Regions from separate parts of the Thiospirochaeta perfilievii genome, predicted to be linked through region 2. Evidence: riboswitches for the same ligand, from Rfam matches in the RefSeq annotation. Region 2 holds a riboswitch; the other holds the start of a gene.
What was found. Region 2 has a riboswitch for thiamine pyrophosphate ahead of EW093_RS16170 (thiamine ABC transporter substrate-binding protein). Riboswitches for the same ligand answer to the same signal wherever they lie in the genome.
Positions count from the first base shown of each region.

Region 1 (6,166 bases), 350 kb from region 2:
CTTACGTCTTCTTTGATAACCTAACGCTCTCTTTTTCATAGTCTCTAAAATATTTTCCATCTTTATAAACTCATCTTTATAATAAAACCCTTTTTTCTCCACCCGAATCATAAATGATCTATGTAACATTTTTTTATCAATCTCTTTATTATCAACATCAAAAACCCTAGAGATCTTACCCTTAGAGTCCCTTTCTATATACATAACTTCGGATAATCTAGAAATTCCATCTACCTCTTCCAACATATTCTCCTTAAATAATTTATAGTAACATATTATACTATAGATATGAGTATAAGTTTAAGAAAAAACCAACATATAAAGCTATCTAAAAAATCCCAGGTAGCTGAGAATTTATTAGATGTTAGATTTAATTATGAACCACTAATATCTAACCATCAAACTCAGCACTACTCCTACAGGTTCTTAGGACAAAATATTGGAGCTCCAATCTTCTTATCGAGTATGACGGGGGGTAGTAGAAAATCATTAAAGATAAATAAAAGGATTGCTACAGCAGCTAAAATTTTTAATCTTCCAATGGGTGTAGGTTCATTACGCCCCTATTTAGAGAATAAAAACCCAAAGAGTTTTGTCCTAAGGGAGTTTACAGGAGATAAAGTTCTACTCTTTGGGAATCTAGGTATTTCCCAAATTGAGCAGTTAGTAAATCGGGATGAGCTATTTAAAATAGAGAAGGTTATTAGAAATTTAGATTTAGATGGTCTAATTATTCATATTAATCCTCTACAGGAGTGGGTACAAAAGGGTGGAGATCTTTTAAAAGAGAGTCCACTAATAACCTTAGAAAAAACACTACCACAGTTTAAAACAAAAATAATTGTTAAGGAAGTTGGTGCAGGATTTGGACCTAGTAGCTTAAAAGAGTTATTAAAACTTCCTATAGATGTTATTGATTTAGCATCCTTTGGTGGGACTAATTTTACGAAATTAGAGCTATTAAGGGATAAAAATTCTTGTAAAGCGATAAATAGTCAACCTCTTATTAATATTGGTAATAGTAAGTTTGATATGATTAAAAATGTAAATACCCTACTCTCTCTAGGTCTTGGAAAAGAGAAGGAGTTTATTGTTTCAGGTGGAGTAAGAGACTTTTTAGATGGATATTATTATACAAAACTATTAAATGCACCATCCCTATATGGTTATGCATATAAAGTACTCGAAAACGCAATAAGATCACAGAATCACCTTAATAGTTTTTTTACCTCAGAAATAGATAATTTTAACTTTTCTCAAAATTTTTTACGATTAAATTTAGAGACTTGAATAAAAAATTAAAATTGGTTAATCTTCAATAAATGCTAGGGGAGCCTATTTAGGCTGAGAAGTTATATACTGACCCTTTGAACCTGATACAGTTAATACTGTCGTAGGGAAGCCTAAAATAAAAAATATACTTTTTTATATTTATGGCTTTTGAATTGTAATATTTTCAAAAGCCTTTTTTTTAGACTTTTTTAATGTTCAAAGGTTTCCCCACAGAGGAGACTAAATGAAAGTTACTATCAATGGTAAAAAAAGGGATATAGATAACAATTTATCTATATTAGAACTATTAAAAGATCTTAAAGTCGATCCTAACAAGATTATTATCCAGCTTAATCAAGAAATAATTAAGTCAAAACACTTTGAGTCTACTTCTATTATACAGGAGTCTCAAATCGAGATTCTGTCTATTGTAGGTGGGGGTTGAGATGAAAGATCTATTTGAATTAGGTGGTAAATTTTTTAATTCAAGGCTACTTACAGGAACTGGAAAGTATTCAACAGATGAAATAATCCCACAAGTAACAAGTGCTAGTGAGTCCCAGATAATAACAGTTGCACTTAGAAGAGTGGATTTTGACTCTCCCTATAGGTCTGTAATGGACTACATCCCCCCTAATATACAACTACTTCCCAATACTTCTGGAGCAAGAGATGCTAAGGAAGCTATAAAAATAGCTCAAATATCTAGAGCTTCAGGTCATGGTAACTTTATAAAAATTGAGGTTATTAGTGATAACAAGTATCTATTACCTAACGGTTATGAAACATTAAAAGCTACCGAGGAACTCTCTAAGGATGGCTTTATAGTTCTTCCATATGTAAATGCGGATCTATACCTAGGAAGAAGCCTAAAGGATGCCGGAGCTGCAGCAATAATGCCTCTAGGAAGTCCAATTGGAAGTAATCGAGGAATAAGGTGTATGGAGATGATTAGGGTTTTAGTCGAGCTTATTGATCTACCTATTATTGTTGATGCGGGGATCGGGAAACCTTCTGATGCTGCAGTTGTAATGGAAATGGGTGTTGATGCTTGCTTAGTAAATACAGCTATTGCATCTAGCCCTAACCCTATATTGATGGCAAGTGCATTTAAAGATGCTGTAATATCTGGCAGAAATGCCTATCTAGCAGGTTTAGGTTGTAGAAGTTCTATAGCTGTGGCCTCTAGCCCCCTAACAGGTTTTTTAAATGGATGATTTTAATAACAATCTTAAATATTGGCTTAATTATAATTTTGAGAAGAGTCTTAAAAGTTTTACTAAAGATGATGTTTTAAAGGTATTAAATAAAGGGGATCTAGAACCCTTAGACCTACTAACACTTCTAAGTCCAGCCTCTGATGATCTTTTAGAGGAGCTTGCTATTAGGGCTAAGGCTCTAACTATTAGAGAGTTTGGAAAAACTGTTTTAGTATATAGTCCTATATATCTTTCAAACCACTGTAATAATAGGTGTGTTTATTGTGGATTTAATAAGGATAACTCTATAAAAAGATCACGATTAAGTAGTTACGAGCTAGAAAACGAATGCTTGAAGCTTAAACAAGAGGGTATTAGACACATTCTACTTCTTACAGGTGGGGATAGGGTTAAAAGTCCAATTAAATACATTAAAGAGTCAATAAAAACAGCAAAAAAATATTTTGATTCGATTTCAATAGAGATGTACTCAATGAGTAATAGGGAATATAAGGAGTTAAGAGATTTAGGTGTTCACAATGTTACAATCTACCAAGAGACCTATAATATGAACCTATATAAAAAACTACACCTATATGGAGAGAAGTCAGACTATAATTTTAGGTTAGAGGCTCCTAAGAGAGCTCTATCTAACGGAATCAAAAGTATAAACTTAGGTGTCCTACTAGGCTTAGGAGACCCAATTATCGATTTTTTTATGGCTTCAATTCATAGTTTATATCTATTTAAGATGTACCCCCATGCAGATTTAACCATGTCACTACCAAGAATCAAAAGTAGTAGTGGTAATTTTAAGCAGGAGTACACTATAGATGACAGGCTTTTCACTAAACTTATAGTGGTATTTAGGTTATTCCTTCCAAAAGCGGGTATATCTTTATCTACAAGGGAGAGTTCAGAGCTTAGGGATAACCTATTACAACTTGGAGTAACCAAGATCTCTGCAGGTTCAAAAACAGATGTAGGTGGTTATACAAAAAGTAAAAGCGATAAACAGTTTGAAATATCTGATAATAGATCAATCTTTGAAATTGATTCTAGGTTAAGAGATTTAGGATATCAACCTATTTATAAGGATTGGGTAACGGTATGACAAGTCTATATACAAAACAAGAGCTATTAAGTATAGAGAAGAAGATAGTTGGTATTGCAGGGTGTGGAGGTTTAGGTTCTAATACCGCATTAAACCTAGTAAGAATGGGTTTTAAACACTTCATCCTAGTAGATTTTGATAGAATTGATATTTCTAATCTTAATAGACAGTTCTATTTCTATAAACAGATAGGAGATTATAAAGTAGAAGCATTAAAAGAGAATCTTCTTATGATTAACCCTAATATAACTGTAGATATTGTTAGGGAGAGACTAGATAAAAATAGTATCTTTAAAATTTTTTCAAGTTGTAACTTTATTGTTGAAGGTCTTGATACTATAGAGTCCAAAAAAACTTTATTAGAGAATATTCCCACTAATGTAAGGTGTGTTTCTGCTAGTGGTCTTGGTAATTTTTGGAAAACAGATGGAATAGTTGAGAGAGAGTTAAATTCTAGACTAACAGTAGTTGGTGATTTTAAGTCTGGTATTGAGGATGGTATAAGCCCAATTATGCCTGGAGTTTCTATCTGCTCAGCTAAACAGGCGGCACTAATTTTAAAATACTCAATTAAGGATTTAAGATGTACAGACTAATGGATAGTAACATTAATAGGGTGTGTGAGGGCTTTCGTGTAATTGAAGATATTTTACGATTTAAATACAACGAGTTAAATCTTACAAAGAGGTTGAAGGTCTCAAGGCACAGGATTCGAACATCCCTGTATCAATTAGATAAGACCCTTTTACACCATAGGGATGTCCAGTCGGACATTGGGCTTATTGTTGATCAAGATCTTAATCTAGAAGAGTTTAAGTCTATAGAATCAATAATATTAGGTAATTTTAAAAGAGTACAGGAGGGCCTTAGAACTTTAGAAGAGATAGCCAAAAGTCTTAATAGATTTGAGGAGAATACTCTTTTTAAAGAGGTTAGATATGTTACTTACAACCTAGAGAGAGAGATTATATTTTATATAGAGGAAAAACCACTTCTAACCCTTCCTAGTTTATATGGGATTACCTACCTTAAAGGGTCTAGAGGCCGTTCAAATATTGATATTGTAGAAGAGTTTATTAAAGCGGATTTAAAACTGATCCAGTATAGAGAAAAAGATCTCTCCCAGAAGGAGAAACTTAAAGAGTGTATAAAAATAAGGGAGCTTACATCTAAAAATAATGTAACCTTTATTGTTAATGATGATATAGATATAGCCCTATTAGTAGACGCAGATGGTGTCCATATTGGCCAAGATGATCTACCAATAAATAGAGTAAGAAAGCTTATTGGAAAAAATAAAATTATAGGAGTATCAACCCACAGCCCATCCCAAGCAAAAAAGGCCGAGTTAGATGGAGCGGACTATATTGGTGTTGGTCCAATCTTTCCAACCAAAACAAAGGTAAATGTCTGCAAAGCTGTTGGATTAGATTATCTTAAGTGGGTAGAGAAAAATATATCAATCCCTTTTGTGGCAATTGGTGGAATTAAAGAAGCAAATATAGATTCAGTTCTCTCCCAAGGGGCTAAATCTGTAGCAATAGTATCAGAATTAACTTTAAGTAATGACATTAGTTCTAAGGTAAAAGCAGTAATAAGAAAAATAGAGGAGAAGAGTTACAATGAAGTATAAAACACAAATTGAGGCAGCTAGGAAGGGTATATTTACTAAAGAGATGGAGTATGTTGCAACTAATGAAAATATAAATAGGGAGTTACTAATTAAAGAAGTATCTAATGGAAGACTTATTATCCCTGGGAATAAGAACCATAAAAATATACGACCTGTAGCCATTGGGGAACTATCATCCACTAAAGTAAATGTTAATATTGGAATATCAAAGGATTGCCCAGATAAGGATGTAGAATTAAAAAAAGTAAAAAAAGCTATAGAGCTAAATGTTGACTCAATAATGGATTTAAGCTGTTGGGGTGATACAAGGGATTTTAGACAGAATCTAGTCGAAGTATCCCCATGTATGATAGGTTCAGTTCCAATGTACGATATGATAGGTAACAGTGGTAAAGCTTTAAAGGATCTAACTAAGGATGATTTTTTAAAATGTGTAAAAGATCACGCTATTGATGGAATTGACTTTATGACAATTCATGCCGGTTTAAATAAAAAAACAGCACAAAGGGTAAAAAGAAATAGGCGATTAACCAATATAGTTTCACGGGGAGGCTCCCTACTCTTTGCTTGGATGGAGATGACTGGGAATGAAAATCCATTTTATGAGTTCTATGAAGAGTTTTTAGATGTTTTATATGAGTATGATGTAACTATTAGCCTAGGAGATGGTTGTAGACCCGGTTCCATACATGATGCGACAGATGCATCCCAGCTAGAGGAGTTAATAACCCTAGGAGAACTGACTAAAAGAGCTTGGGCTAAAAATGTTCAAGTAATGGTAGAAGGGCCAGGGCATATTCCTTTAAATGAGGTTAAAACAAATATGATAATTGCTAAAAAACTCCTGTTTAACGCTCCATTCTACGTTCTTGGACCATTAGTAACAGATATTGCTCCTGGTTATGACCATATAACTAGTGCTATAGGTGGAGCGATTGCTGCAAGTTC
Region 1 is NZ_CP035807.1:3,128,815-3,134,980, reverse strand. It holds gene EW093_RS14555 (hypothetical protein) at 1-243, opposite strand, end outside; gene EW093_RS14550 (beta/alpha barrel domain-containing protein) at 289-1,290, shown strand; TPP riboswitch at 1,318-1,417, shown strand; gene thiS (sulfur carrier protein ThiS) at 1,517-1,717, shown strand; gene EW093_RS14540 (thiazole synthase) at 1,719-2,489, shown strand; gene thiH (2-iminoacetate synthase ThiH) at 2,482-3,585, shown strand; gene thiF (sulfur carrier protein ThiS adenylyltransferase ThiF) at 3,582-4,181, shown strand; gene thiE (thiamine phosphate synthase) at 4,169-5,218, shown strand; gene thiC (phosphomethylpyrimidine synthase ThiC) at 5,208-6,166, shown strand, end outside.
Region 1: linked by a shared signal. The riboswitch ahead of thiS (sulfur carrier protein ThiS) and the one ahead of EW093_RS16170 (thiamine ABC transporter substrate-binding protein) in region 2 are both predicted to bind thiamine pyrophosphate.

Region 2 (6,166 bases):
CTCTATTGGGATTATGACCAAGCATATAATTCAGGTATTAAAAGCCATAATATTCAGGCTCTTGATATGGGTATTGCTCTTTCACATTTGAAAATAAGTGCAGATGATTTAGGAATAAGTAACTCTTTCTCTGTTAATAATCCTAATATTGATAATGTGTCTTGGAACTATGTAGGAACATTTAACATAGGGGAGTAAAAAATGAAGAAGTGCTTATTATTAACTACCCAGGGGATAATCACAATATTGCTAAAAATCAAAGGGTTGCCCAGGAGGCTGACTTAGAGTGGTTTAGAGGGTTTATTAACAGATAAAAAATATGCCATTTGGCATATATTAAATAGGTGAAAGTAGCTTTAACATATTAGAAGGAGTAGTAAGTATGATTTCTAATAAAACTATGGAACACCTGGAAAAAATAGCCAGTAAAAACAGTTGTGAGCTTAATCAAGAGTGTGTAGAACTAATTGTAAAAGGTTTTGTTGAAAAGCTTGAGTGTTTTGATAATTTAGTTAAGGATAACTCTTTAGAAGAGATAAAATACTTTAATAAAGATGATCCATCCGGGGTTTTAGTTATAACATATTCTGGTTCACTATTAAGTATTGGGCCACTTAAAAATGGGGTTAGAAAGTCTAGGTATGCAAGCATTGGCATTAGAAGAGATGTCCCAAAGATTGCTACCGATGACTTCTCGACTCTGCTTAGTGATATTTCTATGGATAAGTCTATACATTTTAAATCAGGGCCAATAAATAAGACTTCCTGTATTTATAAGTTAGCAAGGGTACAAAACAACTTAGATTTAGAAAAACAGGAGACTATATTAAGTGGTGCTACTATGGTTTTAGTTAAAGAGTTTATTAAGGTAAATAATGAGTATTAAAACTCAATAATATCCTTGTAATCCACATGATACTCCCCACTATGAAGGTGGTTATAACTTATAACATTTATTAAATTATCCTTGGTTTTAAGAACTCCTCTGCTAAAGTGTCCTAGATATTCACTTTTAACTATTTCACCCTTAAAATTAATTGAATTTTCTTGGCTTTTACCTAGTTTAACTGATTCTGGCCTAAAAAAGAGTTTCCTGTTTTCTAATATAATATAGTTTGACTCACCTATAAATTTACCAACAAATAGGTTCTTTGGTTTTGTATATAGTTGTGTAGGGGTAGAGAACTGCTGCAATCTACCATTTTTTAATAGTGCTATTCTGTTAGAGACAGTTAATGCCTCTTCCTGGTCATGGGTAACATAAAGAGTTGTTATTTTAAACTCTTCTTGAATCGATTTGATCTCATATCTAAGTCTCTTTCTAAGGTCTGCATCTAGGGCACTAAGTGGCTCATCAAGTAGGAGAAGTCTAGGTTTTATAGCTAAGCTTCTGCCTAAAGCGACCCTCTGTTTCTCTCCCCCAGACAATTGGGAAATAACTCTTTTATTGTAATCCTTAAGGTGAAGAGAGTCTAAAATAAAATTTACCTCATCCTTTATAATACTTTTCTTGATATTTCTAGCTTTTAAACCGTAGCCAATATTATCCTCTACATTTAGATGGGGAAATAAGGCGTAGTTTTGAAAAACAATACCTATATTTCTTTTATTAGGAGGAATCTTATTCATATTTATTCCATCTAAAATAAAATCCCCTTTATCTGGTTGTAAAAAACCTGCAGCTATTCTAAGGGCTGTTGTTTTTCCACAACCACTAGGACCTAAAAGGGTAACCAGTTCACCCTTATTTATACTTAAATCTAACTTTAGGTTAAAACTATCTAAGTTTACTTCTATATCTTTCCACTCTACAAACATTCTAAATATCCACGCTATCCATTAATCTAAATGATAAAAAACTTAATAATAAGAGTATAGAGCCAAGGGCACACGCTCCGTAAAAATTATATGAACCTATTAATTGATAAATTGCTAGGGGTAGTGTCACAAAACCTGATGGAGCTAACATAATTGATGCATTCATCTCTCCTACAGATAGAGAGAATGAAAATACTCCTGCAGTTATTATACCTCCTTTAATAAGGGGTAGCTCTACCTTTAAAAAAGTTTTAAACCTTCTGTATCCCAGGGACTCTGAAGCTTCTATTAGAGAGATATCAATAGTCTTGTAGATATTATTAATCGACCTAATTGAGATAGGCAGAGATATAAATGTATGGGCAAAAACTATAAAAATAAATGAGCCTGGCAGGTTTAGATTTAGGTAGCTTAATCCAATTATTATAGATGATATTCCCATGGGTAAAAAGAATAAAATTGTATATATGGATTTAAGTTTAAAATTTTTATTTATATTAAATGTAACTAATAGGGCCATGGGTATAGTCATTAAAAGAGTTGATAAGCCTAGTAGTAGGGAGTTTTTTATCGCTTCAATAGATGTCATATTAAAGCTATTTGTTAAACTTCCAAAAATTGATTTATACCAGTGAAGGGAGAAATAGACTCCTCCTGTAAAGCCCTCTTTTCTTAAAAATGAGCTAATAACTATAGCTACTAGGGGTGCTACTAATATTAATGTTAAGGGTATAATATAGGTTGAAAATAATAACCCTGTTTTAATACTAATTTTTTTAACCAGGTTACTTCCATCAATAAACTTAGGCTCTCTCGATTCACTTTTAAGGTATAAAAATAGAATTAACAGAGTAAATAGACTCTCTATTATGGAAAGGGAGGCCGCCTTAGGAATATTTAGGGATATACGTGCAAATCTGTAAACTTCAACCTCTATTGTTGATAAATTTGGTCCACCACCTAAAACAAGTATTATACCAAAACTCATAAAGCAATATAAAAATATCAGGGTAAAACTTGTTAAAATACTTGATGTTAAATAGGGAATTGTAACTTTAAAAAAAGTCTTAATCTTTCCTAGACCTAGGGAGTATGAAGCCTCTATAACCTCATAGGGTATTTTTTTCCATCTAGAGGATATAATTCTAATGGCCAGGGGGGTGTTATAAAATATATGGGCTAATAAAACAGCTTTAATGGAGTATAGAATTTTTAAAGGTGGAGATTTAAGTTCAAATAAACTCATTAATAAATTATTTAAATAACCACTATTTCCAAAAAGTAAAACAAAGCCTAATACAGTTAAAATTGATGGTAGAATAAATGGTAGAGTTGATAGGGATAAAAATACTCTCTTACCAATAAAGTTGTATCTTGTTAAAAGATATGCTCCAGGTATTCCTATTAAAACAGATAATAGGGCACTTAAAAGCCCTTGATAAACCGTAAATGATATTATCTTCTTATAATAAAAACTATTATAAATATCCTTAAAAAATTCAAAATTTAAACCTTGAATTAAAACCTTTAAAAGGGGGAGATAAAAAATAGTAATTAGGAAGAGAAGTGGCAGTAAAATTAGAATTTTACTGCCTTTTATTTTAAACACTATTTTACAGCGTTTTCCGACCACTGATTAATCCAGACTTCGTAATTCTTTTCAATATCACTAAAGTCTAGTTGTAGGGATGTCTCAGGTTTTAGGGCTGAATCATAGGATTTTGGTAGTTCTACAGAGTTATTTACAGGAAACATCCAGTTTGTAAGTGGAATGATCTGTTGTGCATCTGCAGATAACATAAAGTCGATGAATTTTTTAGCATTAACTTCATTTTTAGAACCTTTAACAATACCTAAACCTTCTAATTGCATATAGTTCCCTTCTTCAAAAAGTAGAGCTTTATATCGATTATTATCTTCATACTCTATATGGTAGCTGGGACTTGTTGTATAACTTAATACCATAGGAGCTTCCCCCTGGGTAAAAAGTCCATAACCTGATGTCCAACCATCGGTTATAGTTAAAATTGAAGGTTTTAATCTGTTCCAGTAGTCTAAGTATTTATCCCCATATACTGAGATTGTCCATAATAGAAATCCTAAACCTGGGCTAGAAGTTCTTGGGTCCATAAGGATTAAAGAGTTTTTATACTCGGGTTTTGTTAAATCTTCTAAAGATTTTGGTGGATTACTTAATACTTTTGAGTCATAAATAATTGAGAAGTATCCGTAGTCAAAGGGGATAAGGCTACTCTTTTTATCAAATTGAAGCCCCTTATCTAAGCTCTTAACAGTGTCACTAGAGTATGGTTTAAGAACATCACTCTTTAAAGCTTTAGCTAATAAATTGTTGTCTATACCAATTACTATATCTGCTTTTGGTGCCTCTTTTTCACTAATAACCTTTGTTAATACAGATCCTGCATCACCAAAACTTACCATGTTAACTTTTACACCATACTTCTCTTCAAAAAGTGGAACTATTTGAGGTCCTGGACCCCACTCAGAGGTAAAAGAGTCATAGGCATAGATGACTAATTCATCTGTAACTGTTTGTTTTTCTTCATTATTACTTGATGCAAATAATGAGAAGGACATAACTATTAATAAAAATAGAAGTGTTAGTTTTTTCATTTTTTTTCTCCCAAAATGCTTTTTTGGGGGTATTGAGATAAGTTCTCCCTACGTTGGAATTATCCAAATCAGGTTAACGGGTTTAATCTCAGATCACAAAGAGTGAACACCCCGGAATTACCTCACATTACATTTTTTTATAAATTAAGTAAACATATATCTATCAAATTCTGAAACCAATAAAAAATGAGTGTTCAGCAATCTCTATATCATCTAAATATGTATTATTAAGTGTATTATTGGAGAATATATCTTCAAATTCAAAATTTATACCAGCAAATATTGCAAAGTCATCCCATAACGGTAGAGCTAACTTTAAGCTTAAATTTGGATGACTTCTTAAATATTCAATATTGTTTTTAGTATATAACAATCTGTTATTTAAGGAGAAGTCAGCTTCAGTATATAGACTTCCTAGTGGGATATGAAGACCTAACCCTGCCCCAATACTAAAGGTCTCAATATTTTGTAGGTCCTTAGGTAATCCAACATATAGTAGATGATATAAAATACTAGATCCAAACTGATAATCTATAAACTGTTCTTTAGTTGTATCATTGTACCTATAGTTAAAGTTTTTTATTCCATCTGTTGAGATATTTATTAATCCAATAGAGAGGCCTTTAATATCCTTATTAATATTAATTAGACCTATTTGAGTTCCATATACATAGTCAGCTTTATTAACTAGGGATATCTGAGCACCATAAACATTATCTGCACTATTATAAAGGGATGAAACTTGTATACCTTTAAACTGCTCCCCACTGTTAAATAAAGATGATATTTGCAAACCATTCATATTTTTAGACATATTAAAAAGTCCAGCTAATTGGATACCAGACGTATTTTTACTACGATTATAAAGACCTGTTAGCTGTATATTAAAACCGTGGGAGTTCCCTCCTATAAAGTTGTTTAGACCAGATAATTGAACAACATTTCCCTCAGTATCAGATCCTATATGGTTAAATAGACCAGAGCTTTGAAGTGTTACAGAGTCTGAACCATTACTTATCCAATTGTATAGTCCTGAGATCTGTACTCCGTAGTTCTCAATATTCCCTCCAGTTGTATTAAATAGACCTGATAGTTGTAACCCGGAAAGATCTCCACCATTTACATTAAAGAGTGCTGAAATCTGGGCCCCAAAGGCATCATTGATAACCATACTACCTAGGGCAATTTGAAATCCATTAAGGGAACCTGCCTTAGAAAAAAGATTTATATCACTTCTTAACTCACGTATATTATCCATTGTGGACCATCCAAAAACAGCTGTGGCTTCAGGAACATTTAAATCATACTCAATTTGATTACTTTTTCCTCCACGGATTACATTCTTCTCAGGTGTAAACTCTTTATAATTATTTAGTGTTAGGGGCTTACTATCACCAACGTAGAGGGTAATTTGTTGCTTATAATATATCCCATCAACCTCTTTTATTACTGTATAAGTTGATGAAGGTACTGATATTCTAAGGGATGAACCATATTTTTTATTAACCTCACTAATTAGATTATCCTCCCTATCTCTGATAAAAAATCTACCAAAATCTTCATCAGCTAACTCAAGGCTGGACTCTGCATTTCTTAAATCTGTTAAAACGATATCTCCAGAGCCTGAGAGTCTAAAGTCATAGGATGCATGTTGTGCCCCAGCTTGTGTTGTTTCTGTCCTAGCTAGGGTCTCGTTGGAGGCGTAACTATAGGC
Region 2 is NZ_CP035807.1:3,476,523-3,482,688, forward strand. It holds gene EW093_RS16150 (nitroreductase family protein) at 1-198, shown strand, start outside; gene EW093_RS16155 (hypothetical protein) at 383-886, shown strand; gene EW093_RS16160 (ABC transporter ATP-binding protein) at 883-1,818, opposite strand; gene EW093_RS16165 (ABC transporter permease) at 1,820-3,427, opposite strand; gene EW093_RS16170 (thiamine ABC transporter substrate-binding protein) at 3,427-4,452, opposite strand; TPP riboswitch at 4,481-4,576, opposite strand; gene EW093_RS16175 (caspase family protein) at 4,616-6,166, opposite strand, start outside.